Regions from separate parts of the Bacillus sp. TL12 genome, predicted to be linked through region 1. Evidence: riboswitches for the same ligand, from Rfam matches in the RefSeq annotation. Region 1 holds a riboswitch; each other region holds the start of a gene.

Region 1 (3,155 bases):
TGGGAAATAATGATTAGTACTCCTATAAAAAATACAGGGAATATAGCAGCCATATGAAAACCACTATAAATGATATTTGTTATTAAGCTGCTCATAATAATAAATGCAGTATATATATGAGAAATTCGTTTCTTCAGTCGGATTTTGAATGCTTCCATCAAAGATTCAATAGCAACAAATGAGATGACGATACCCAAAAAGACAAGGTTCGTATTGTAAATGACTAAGCAACAGATTAAACCGAGAAAAGCTATATACTCAATTATTAATGGTATATTACGTGACATATAATATTACCGAACCAAATAAGGCAGTGGATTTACTGCGTTTGTTTTTTCAAAATGATGATGCTGCCTAAATGAATGATCTGTATTTCCCATATGTTCTAATAATTGTCCAATCAGAACTTGATCACCAACTTGTACTGAACGGTCTTTCGTATGAGCGTGAACGGTTGTATATAGCTTAGTAGATTTAGTAAATGAAGTATTTGCTTTTTTTAAGGAATTAGTATTATTCCTTGTGTTCATTTCGTTATTAAAATATAATGTTTTTGAATTGAGTTTTATATATTGAGTGTTTTTGGTAGGCAATTGTTGAGTTGCTACAGTACGTGTATCTACTTGATTTATGGATGGAAGTAGAGATGTGACTGCGACAGTAGTTGCCGTTAAAGCTGTAGCTTTCTGTTCCATCTAATATTAGCCCCCCATAGATGTATTAATATATTTTTTATTATAGTATAAAGATATAATACTTTGTGCATTGTTCACATAACTGTAATATGAAATAAGAAAAAATAACTGTTTTTTAATGGAATCGAAATATATTACAAGAATAACAGATAAATGATTATTAGAATATGGATAAATAGATAATCGATATTTTCTGAATAGATATATAAATATGAATTAAAAAACGAAAGAAAAGCTTTCTTTTTAGGGGGAGAGAATCCGCCCATGCATAGAAGCGGTCAGAGCCTTTTTTGCCCCATGCCGAGTTAAAACAGAAAGAGAAAATGAGAGCAGATCTTCTTTTGTTTTTATAGCATCAACGTATATGTTGAAAAATTATTTTGTAACTGCCATAGGCCGATGGGGATTCATGCCTATATAAATATTTATTTTTCATATTTTATATAAGTGGAAAGTAGAACCTTGATGGAAAGATTAGATCCGCTAATCATAAATGAGATTGTAATAAATGAAAACAGTTGCTGATGACCAATGACAGTGTTATACTGACTATGGTAATTTCATATTGTGCTAGGAGAGCTGGTGTTGCCAGCTGAGAGTAAGACCGGGAGTCTTAGATCCTTTTCATTACCTGATCTAGATTATGCTAGCGTAGGGAAGCAATTCGGACTAAAGTAGTAAGTCCCGTTTCTTTTGCGCAGAGAAACGGGGCTTTTTTATTTGATAATTGAATAGTAGAAACCACTAGGGGTGCTTTATGTGCTGAGAGAGGAATAATCCTTAACCCTTACTGACCTGATCTAGATTATGCTAGCGTAGGGAAGTGGAACAATGAATAAATGTATTCTTATTTGCTGAACCACTTCTTATATAGAAGTGGTTTTTTATTTTAATAAATAGATATAAAGGAAGGGGAAATATAAATGAAATTTTGTGAGAGGTTATTTGAAACTGTGCAGCCTGTTTGGGAGAAAAGTCATAACCATCCATTTGTAACTGGAATGGGGGATGGTACGTTAGAAAAAGACAAATTCCAATATTACATCGTACAAGATTATTTATATTTGCTAGACTATGCAAAACTATATGCAATTGGAGTTGTAAAGGCAACAAATCCACATGTGATGGGTAAATTTGCGGAACAAATAGATGGCATTTTAAATGGAGAAATGACGATTCATAAACAGTATGCAAAGCGCCTTGGTATTTCTGTACAAGAGATAGAAGAGGCAAAACCATCTGCTAAAAATTTAGCGTATACAAACTATATGATGTCAGTATCTCAAAATGGTACGCTTGCAGAGTTAATTGCGGCTCTTCTTCCATGTATGTGGAGCTATTGGGAAATTGGAAAGCGTTTAAATGATATTCCAGGAGCAAGGGATCATGAGTTCTTTGGGGAGTGGATTCAAGGCTATAGCTCAGAAGAATACGGAGATCTTTGTATTTGGTTAATAGATTTATTAAATGAACTAGCGATTGGAAAATCTGAACAAGAGTTAGCTAAATTAGAAGAGATTTTCTTATATTCCAGCCGATTTGAGTATTTATTCTGGGATATGGCGTATCGTAAGGAGATGTGGGGTTTTGAGGAGCAAGAGCATACTACAATTTCATAATGTTTCCTTTCATTATGATGAAAAGCCAATCATAAACGACCTAGATGCTTTCGTGCAAGAAAAAGAGTTTGTGAGCATCATTGGACCGAGTGGCTGTGGCAAAAGTACATTGTTTCGTTTAATTACAGGATTAGAAGAACCTACGGCTGGAAATATTCAACTGACAGAAACAACGAGTCATCCTGTAGGGTATATGCCACAAAAAGATATGCTTCTGCCGTGGAGAACGATTATTGAAAATGCGGCATTGCCGTTAGAGTGCCAGGGAATAAAGAAAAAAGAAGCGCATTTGAAGGCGAAAGAGCTTTTAGAACAATTTGGTTTACAAGGATATGAACGGAAATATCCGAAAGATTTGTCGGGCGGTATGCGGCAACGAGTATCTTTTATTCGGACGCTATTAACAGGCGGGGACATTTTATTGTTAGATGAACCGTTTAGCGCATTAGATGCCTTAACGAAAGCAACTTTGCAAGAATGGTTGTTTGAACAATGGAAACAGTGGCAAAAAACAATTTTATTTATTACACACGATGTGGAGGAAGCGCTTTTTCTTTCCAATCGGATTTTTGTTGTGACAGAGCAGCCTATTACAACTTTGACGGAACGTATTGTACCACTTGGACCAGATCGCTCAAGGAAAGACTTGCATAAACCTGAAATATTAGCTTTAAAAGATGAATTACTTAGTATGCTGCAAAGGCAGGTGCTTGTATGAAACGTGTGATCGAGTTATTGCCTGCACTGATTTTAAGTAGCATACTGCTCATAGCTTGGGAAGTGGGAGCTAGAATTGTGGATGAGATGTACATCTTACCATCTCCTACTGCAATTCTAGCTA
Region 2 (3,155 bases), on a different contig from region 1:
ATCTTTATTTAACTCTTTGCCCATTTTGCTTGCAACGAAAGCGGCTAACATACAAGCAATAAAAGTAGAAGGAATACTCACTTTTAAAATATCTAGCAATGTAATTTTATAATCAGCTAGCATTGCTAAAAGGGCCACTGTTGCAGCAGAGATTGGACTTGCTGTAATTGCTTGTTGTGAAGCGATAACGGCGATTGACATCGGGCGTTCCGGTCTAATTCCTGATTCGCGTGACACCTCTGCGATAACAGGAAGTACGGAATAGGCAACGTGTCCAGTTCCAGCACACAATGTAAATAAATAAGTTACAATTGGTGCGAAGAATGTGATGCGCTTTGGATTTTTACGAAGTGCTTTTTCTGCAAGATGGACAAGGTAATCCATTCCGCCCGCAGCTTGCAGGGCACCGGCAGCAGTAATGACTGCTAAAATCATCAGCATAACGTCAATAGGAGGAGCGGTAGGTTGTAAGTGGAAGACAAAAACGAGGATTGCCATACCAACTCCACCCATTACTCCTAGGCCGACTCCGCCAAGGCGTGCACCGATAAAAATGCAGACTAGTAAGGTAAGAAATTGTAGCCAAAACATGATAAAATACCTCCAAAATCCATATGGTAAGATATTTTTGAATAATTTAATTTGAGTGATAATTATTAAATTAAACAAATGAAGTGCTGTTATATAAACCTTTTTTATTATATAACACATAAAAAGTAACATTCATTATATTTAGTAAAAATATTTTAAGAAAATGTGAAATGAGGATGTTAAGAGGGGGGAAAGAAAAAAGCAGAAACGAGTTTATTCGTTTCTGCTTTTTCCTTTTAAAGAATGCTATTGTTTTCTTTTATATGCACAAAAATATTAATAGTAAAGATAATAATGGAAAGAACAACAAGAATACTTCCACCAGCAACAAAAGGGATAGCTGCATGGTAACCGTAAATCTCAAAGGCAAGTGCAATCATCATAATCGGTAGTCCGATATTTAAGAGCCAAAAATGTAATTTACCAAGTTTTGAGGTGCCAGCTTCTTTGAAAATATAATATAAAATACCAGCTACCATCATAGAAGTCCAGCCTAGTAATAAAACATGCACATGAACTGCGGTCAATTTGAAATTAGATGAAATTGACATGAATAACCCCATACAAACACCGATGACAAAATAAATAGAAGAGATTTGAATAAAACGGATTCCCATTTTTCCCCTCCTTAATATGCTTGTATTTTTGCTATGATAAAATATATGACCAATAGATTGTAAGCAGTATCATATTATGAAAAAAAATGTGGATTTGTTTGTTTGAAAAAATAAATCATGCTACAATGAAAACGAATTAAGACTGGGGAGCCAATTGGCTGAGAGGATGTAAGTAAGCATCGACCCTCAACCTGATCTGGATAATGCCAGCGTAGGGAGTTACTTAAAGTGATGTAAGCAAATGTTATTGTATAATAACTTGCATACAAGGCTTTCCTGCGTACTTCGTAGGAAAGCCTTTTCTTTTTACAAAACATATTTTGCAAGGGGGATTTTAGTATGTCACAACAAGTTACCATTTCATTTTCAGTTGTACCACAAGCGAAAACGAAAGATGTGTATTCCGTTGTTGATAAGGCGATTGAAGTCGTACAACAATCTGGTGTTCGCTATGAAGTAGGTGCAATGGAAACAACGCTGGAAGGAGAATTAGACGTGCTTCTTGATGTTATTAAGCGTGCACAACAAGCTTGTGTCGATGCTGGAGCAGAAGAAGTGATTACTTCTATTAAAATTCATTATCGTCCAAGTACTGGTGTAACGATTGATGAGAAAGTTTGGAAGTACCGTGATGAATATGAAAAACCAGAAACAATCTAACATAACAATTACAACAATTTGGCTTATCCTTCTCATTGCTATATGGGAAGGATCTGTTTCATTATTTCGAATTGAACCGTGGATTTTGCCAAAACCTTCTGCGATTGTTCAAGAGCTAATTGGAATGAAAGATTTATTGTTACCAAATACAATGCAAACACTACAAGAAGTTGTAATTGGTTTGTTTTTTGCGATTTTACTTGGAACAAGTATTGCAATTATTATGGATGTTATTCCGTTATTTCGCATTTTAATTAACCCGTTACTCGTTATCTCACAAACCATTCCGATTGTCGTGCTAGCACCTTTATTTATTATTTGGTTTGGATATGGGATGCTTCCAAAGGTGATGGTCGTTATTCTTGTTTGTTTCTTTCCGATTGCTCTTAGTATTTTAGAAGGCTTTCAAACAGTAGATAAAAACATGCTTAAGTTATTACAAACAATGCGTGCAACCAAATGGCAAATCTACCAAAAGGTAAAATTTCCAGCCGTGCTTCCATACTTTTTCTCGGGGCTGAAAATTGCCGTTACATATAGCGTGATGGGAGCGATTATTGGGGAATGGCTTGGCGCGAGTGAAGGATTAGGTGTCATGCTTACGCGTGCAACAAAATCCTTTTTAACAGCTCGTGTATTTGGAATCGCAGCAATTATCGTCATGGTGACATTACTCTTGTATTTTATCGTAGAATTTATGGCAAGACTAACAGCACCATGGATCTATAGAAAGGACGATAAAAAATGAAAAAAGGTTTAAAAGTTATGCTAGCAGCGTTGTTAGCTGTAGGCGTGGTCGGTTGTAATGCGGCGAAGAAAGAAGAGAGTCCAGATAAAGAAAAGAAAGTAAAAGTTGTTTTAGATTGGTTTCCAAATACAAACCATACTGGTTTATACGTAGCAAAGACGAAAGATTATTATAAAAAGCAAGGGTTAGATGTAGAAATCATTCAGCCAGGTGATAACGTATCGGCAGAGCAAATGATTGCATCAGGAAAAGCGGATTTCGGTGTAAGTTATCAAGAAAATGTAACATCAGCTCGTGTTGAAGAAATCCCGGTCGTTTCTATTGGAGCAATTATTCAACATAATACATCTGCATTTGCATCGTTGAAAAAAGACAATATTACTTCTCCAAAAGATTTTGAAGGAAAACGTTATGGAGGCTGGGGAGCACCAGCAGAAGAAGCGACGCTAAAAACAATTATGGATAAACATCAAGCTGACTTTAGTAAAGTAGAAAAGATTGTTCTTGGACAAACTGATTTCTTTAAATCAATTGGTAGA
Region 3 (3,155 bases), on a different contig from region 1:
ACGTTGGTGGACTAAAAGAGCCAGATTTCGAAAAAATTAACGAAATTGGACCAGACTTAATTATTATTTCTGGAAGACAATCTGATTCATACAAAGAATTCGAAAAGATCGCTCCAACAATTTATGTAGAACAAGATACAAAAGATTATATGAAATCATTTAAAGAAAACACAGAAATGTTAGCAAAAATCTTCGGTAAAGAAGATAAAGCGAAAAAAGAAATTGCAGCAGTTGAAAAAGATGTAAAAGCATTAAATGAAAAAGCTACGAAAAGTGATAAAAAAGGTTTAATTATCTTAGCGAATGACGGTCAAGTAAGTGCATATGGTCCAAATTCTCGCTTCGGTATTATTCATGATGTATTTGGTGTAGCTCCTGCGGATACAGAAATTAAAGCAGATACACATGGTAATAAAGTTTCATTTGAATATATTTTAGAGAAAAACCCAGATTACTTATTTGTAATTGATAGAGGGGCTGTTGTTGGCGGCAAATCTTCTGCAAAACAAGTTGTAGAAAATGAAATTGTTAGCAAAACAAACGCTGCAAAAAATGGTAATGTAGTTTACTTAGATGCAAACTACTGGTACCTATCTGGCGGCGGACTTGAGTCTGTTTCTGAAATGGTGAAAGAAGTATCTAAAGGCTTAAAATAATGTGAAAGATAGTGGTAGGAAATTTGATTTCCTACCACTATTTTTATATATAAGTCACGGTTATGAAAACAACAGAAATTCTCCATTTGTTTTCTCCTTCTATTTTCACAAGGCATGGGGCAGAAAAAGGCTCTGACTGTTTCTATGCATGAGCGGATGCTCTCTCCCACTTAAAAGAAATGGTTTTATATCAGTCTTATACATTCAGATAATAAAAACTTGTAACTTGTTATTTTACTAGAATAAGAGTAGACTCTGAAGTAGATGAATAAGAACACATGGGAGTTTGCGGATGCAGACTGAGAGTACGGCTAAACCGCCCGTTGACCATTTGAACCTGTTGGATAATGCCAGCGTAGGGAGAGTGTAAGTAGCACATGTTCAGGCACTTTGCATACGCGAAGTGTCTTTTTGTGTATCTCCCATTATAAGGTTAGGAGATGAAGAGAATGAATATACAAGAAATCGCAAAAGTAGTAGAGAAAGTAAGGGAAGTAAGTCCGCTTGTGCATAATATTACAAATGTCGTTGTGACAAACTTTACAGCCAATGGTTTACTTGCATTAGGAGCTTCACCTGTTATGGCATATGCAAAAGAAGAAGTGGCAGAAATGGCAAGCATTGCTGGGGCGCTTGTTTTAAATATGGGTACACTTCGTCCTGAAGAAGTAGAAGCGATGTTAATTGCCGGGAAGTCTGCAAATACACATCATGTACCTGTATTGTTTGATCCAGTTGGTGCAGGAGCAACGTCTTATCGAACAGAAGTTGCAAGACACATTCCAAGTGAAGTGAATTTAGCGATGATTCGCGGGAACGTAGCAGAAATTGCTAATGTGATTAATGAAAAGTGGGAAATTAAAGGTGTTGACGCTGGCGCTGGTAATGGTGACGTTGTAGGAATTGCAAAACAAGCAGCAGATGAATTAGATACAGTCACTGTCATTACAGGAAAAGAAGATGTTGTAACAGATGGTGAGCGAACAATCATTATTCGTAATGGTCATCCAATTTTAACGAAAGTGACAGGGACAGGCTGTCTATTAACTTCAGTCATGGGAGCATTTGCAGCAGTTGAAAAGGATTATGTGAAAGCGGCGGTGGCTGCATTAACGTTTTATGGGGTAGCAGCAGAAATAGCTGCAAATAAAACAGTGGAGCAAGGACCAGGAAGTTTCCAAATCGAATTTTTGAATCAGTTAGCAAACACTACTAAATGCGATATTGAACAATATGGAAATGTCCAAGAGGTGCAGTAAGAAGGGATGAGAGAAATGGCGTGTATGGATCAACAGCAAATATCTAAATTATTGCAAGTGTATTTTATTATGGGAAGTAACAACTGTAAGCAAGAACCGTTGCAAGTAATGAAGGAAGCGTTAGATGGCGGAGTGACACTTTTCCAATTTCGTGAAAAAGGTGAAGGTGCTTTAACGGGAGAAGAACGAGTACATTTTGCTAAGCAGTTACAAGCGCTTTGTAAAGAATATGATGTTCCTTTTATTGTAAATGATGATGTGGAATTAGCCATTGAATTAGATGCAGATGGCGTTCATGTCGGACAAGATGATGAAGGAATCACATCCGTTCGTGAAAAAATGGGAGATAAAATTGTTGGGGTATCCGCTCATACGATAGAGGAAGCTCGTTTTGCAATTGCAAATGGAGCGGATTATTTAGGAGTAGGGCCTATTTTTCCAACGAGCACGAAAAAAGATACAAAAGCAGTACAAGGAACGAAAGGTCTGCGTCATTTTAGAGATGCGGGGATTACAATTCCGATTGTGGGAATTGGAGGAATTACATTTGAAAATGCTGCTTCGGTTATAGAGGCTGGGGCAGATGGGATTTCCGTTATTTCAGCGATAAGTTTAGCAGATTCACCTTATGAAAGTACGAAGAAAATGGCTGGTCTTTATTGACAGACATTTTTTTTTGGAGGATATGCTATACAGCGTTGAAATTCCGATATATAGAAAAGCGCCGATTATAGAAATGGTTCTTTTTTACAGAATAAAACAAACTCAGCCGCTTAAACTAAGTATATATGAACATATATTGTTTCGGAGGCGAATGCATGATTTCTTTACAAGATATTATAGCTGCTCATGAGAAAATGAAAGGCATTGTCCATATGACACCGCTAGATTATTCGAGCACATTTAGTGAACTATCACATAATGAAGTGTATTTAAAGCTCGAAAATCTACAAAAGACGGGTTCTTTTAAAGTGCGTGGCTCTTATAATAAGATGGTTTCTCTTGATAAAGGTGAATTAGAAAATGGGGTTGTTGCAGCGTCTGCTGGAAATCATGCACAAGGTGTTGCCTATTCAAGTAATATGCTTGATATTCCCTGTACGATTGTGATGCCAAAAGGTGCACCGCTTAGTAAAGTACTTGCGACTAAACGATATGGCGCGCATGTAGAGTTGCAAGGTGATGTATTTGATGACGCATTAGCTTATGCGCTAGATTTGAAAGAACAAACAGGAGCGAA

What was found. A riboswitch is a leader RNA that binds a small molecule or an ion and turns the genes downstream of it on or off. The one in region 1 is predicted to bind thiamine pyrophosphate.
Region 2: linked by a shared signal. The riboswitch ahead of LOK41_RS17470 (MTH1187 family thiamine-binding protein) and the one ahead of tenA (thiaminase II) in region 1 are both predicted to bind thiamine pyrophosphate.
Region 3: linked by a shared signal. The riboswitch ahead of thiM (hydroxyethylthiazole kinase) and the one ahead of tenA (thiaminase II) in region 1 are both predicted to bind thiamine pyrophosphate.

What each region holds. Positions count from the first base shown of each region.
Region 1 is NZ_JAJJBY010000030.1:50,228-53,382, reverse strand. It holds gene LOK41_RS21640 (hypothetical protein) at 1-287, opposite strand, end outside; partial or broken gene LOK41_RS21635 (M23 family metallopeptidase) at 294-467, opposite strand; TPP riboswitch at 1,258-1,370, shown strand; TPP riboswitch at 1,432-1,534, shown strand; gene tenA (thiaminase II) at 1,619-2,314, shown strand; gene LOK41_RS21625 (ABC transporter ATP-binding protein) at 2,283-3,032, shown strand; gene LOK41_RS21620 (ABC transporter permease) at 3,029-3,155, shown strand, end outside.
Region 2 is NZ_JAJJBY010000019.1:47,244-50,398, forward strand. It holds gene LOK41_RS17460 (anaerobic C4-dicarboxylate transporter family protein) at 1-591, opposite strand, end outside; gene LOK41_RS17465 (cytochrome-c oxidase) at 828-1,208, opposite strand; TPP riboswitch at 1,342-1,443, shown strand; gene LOK41_RS17470 (MTH1187 family thiamine-binding protein) at 1,548-1,868, shown strand; gene LOK41_RS17475 (ABC transporter permease) at 1,840-2,616, shown strand; gene LOK41_RS17480 (ABC transporter substrate-binding protein) at 2,613-3,155, shown strand, end outside.
Region 3 is NZ_JAJJBY010000019.1:41,870-45,024, forward strand. It holds gene LOK41_RS17435 (siderophore ABC transporter substrate-binding protein) at 1-656, shown strand, start outside; TPP riboswitch at 925-1,035, shown strand; gene thiM (hydroxyethylthiazole kinase) at 1,097-1,915, shown strand; gene thiE (thiamine phosphate synthase) at 1,931-2,578, shown strand; gene ilvA (threonine ammonia-lyase) at 2,734-3,155, shown strand, end outside.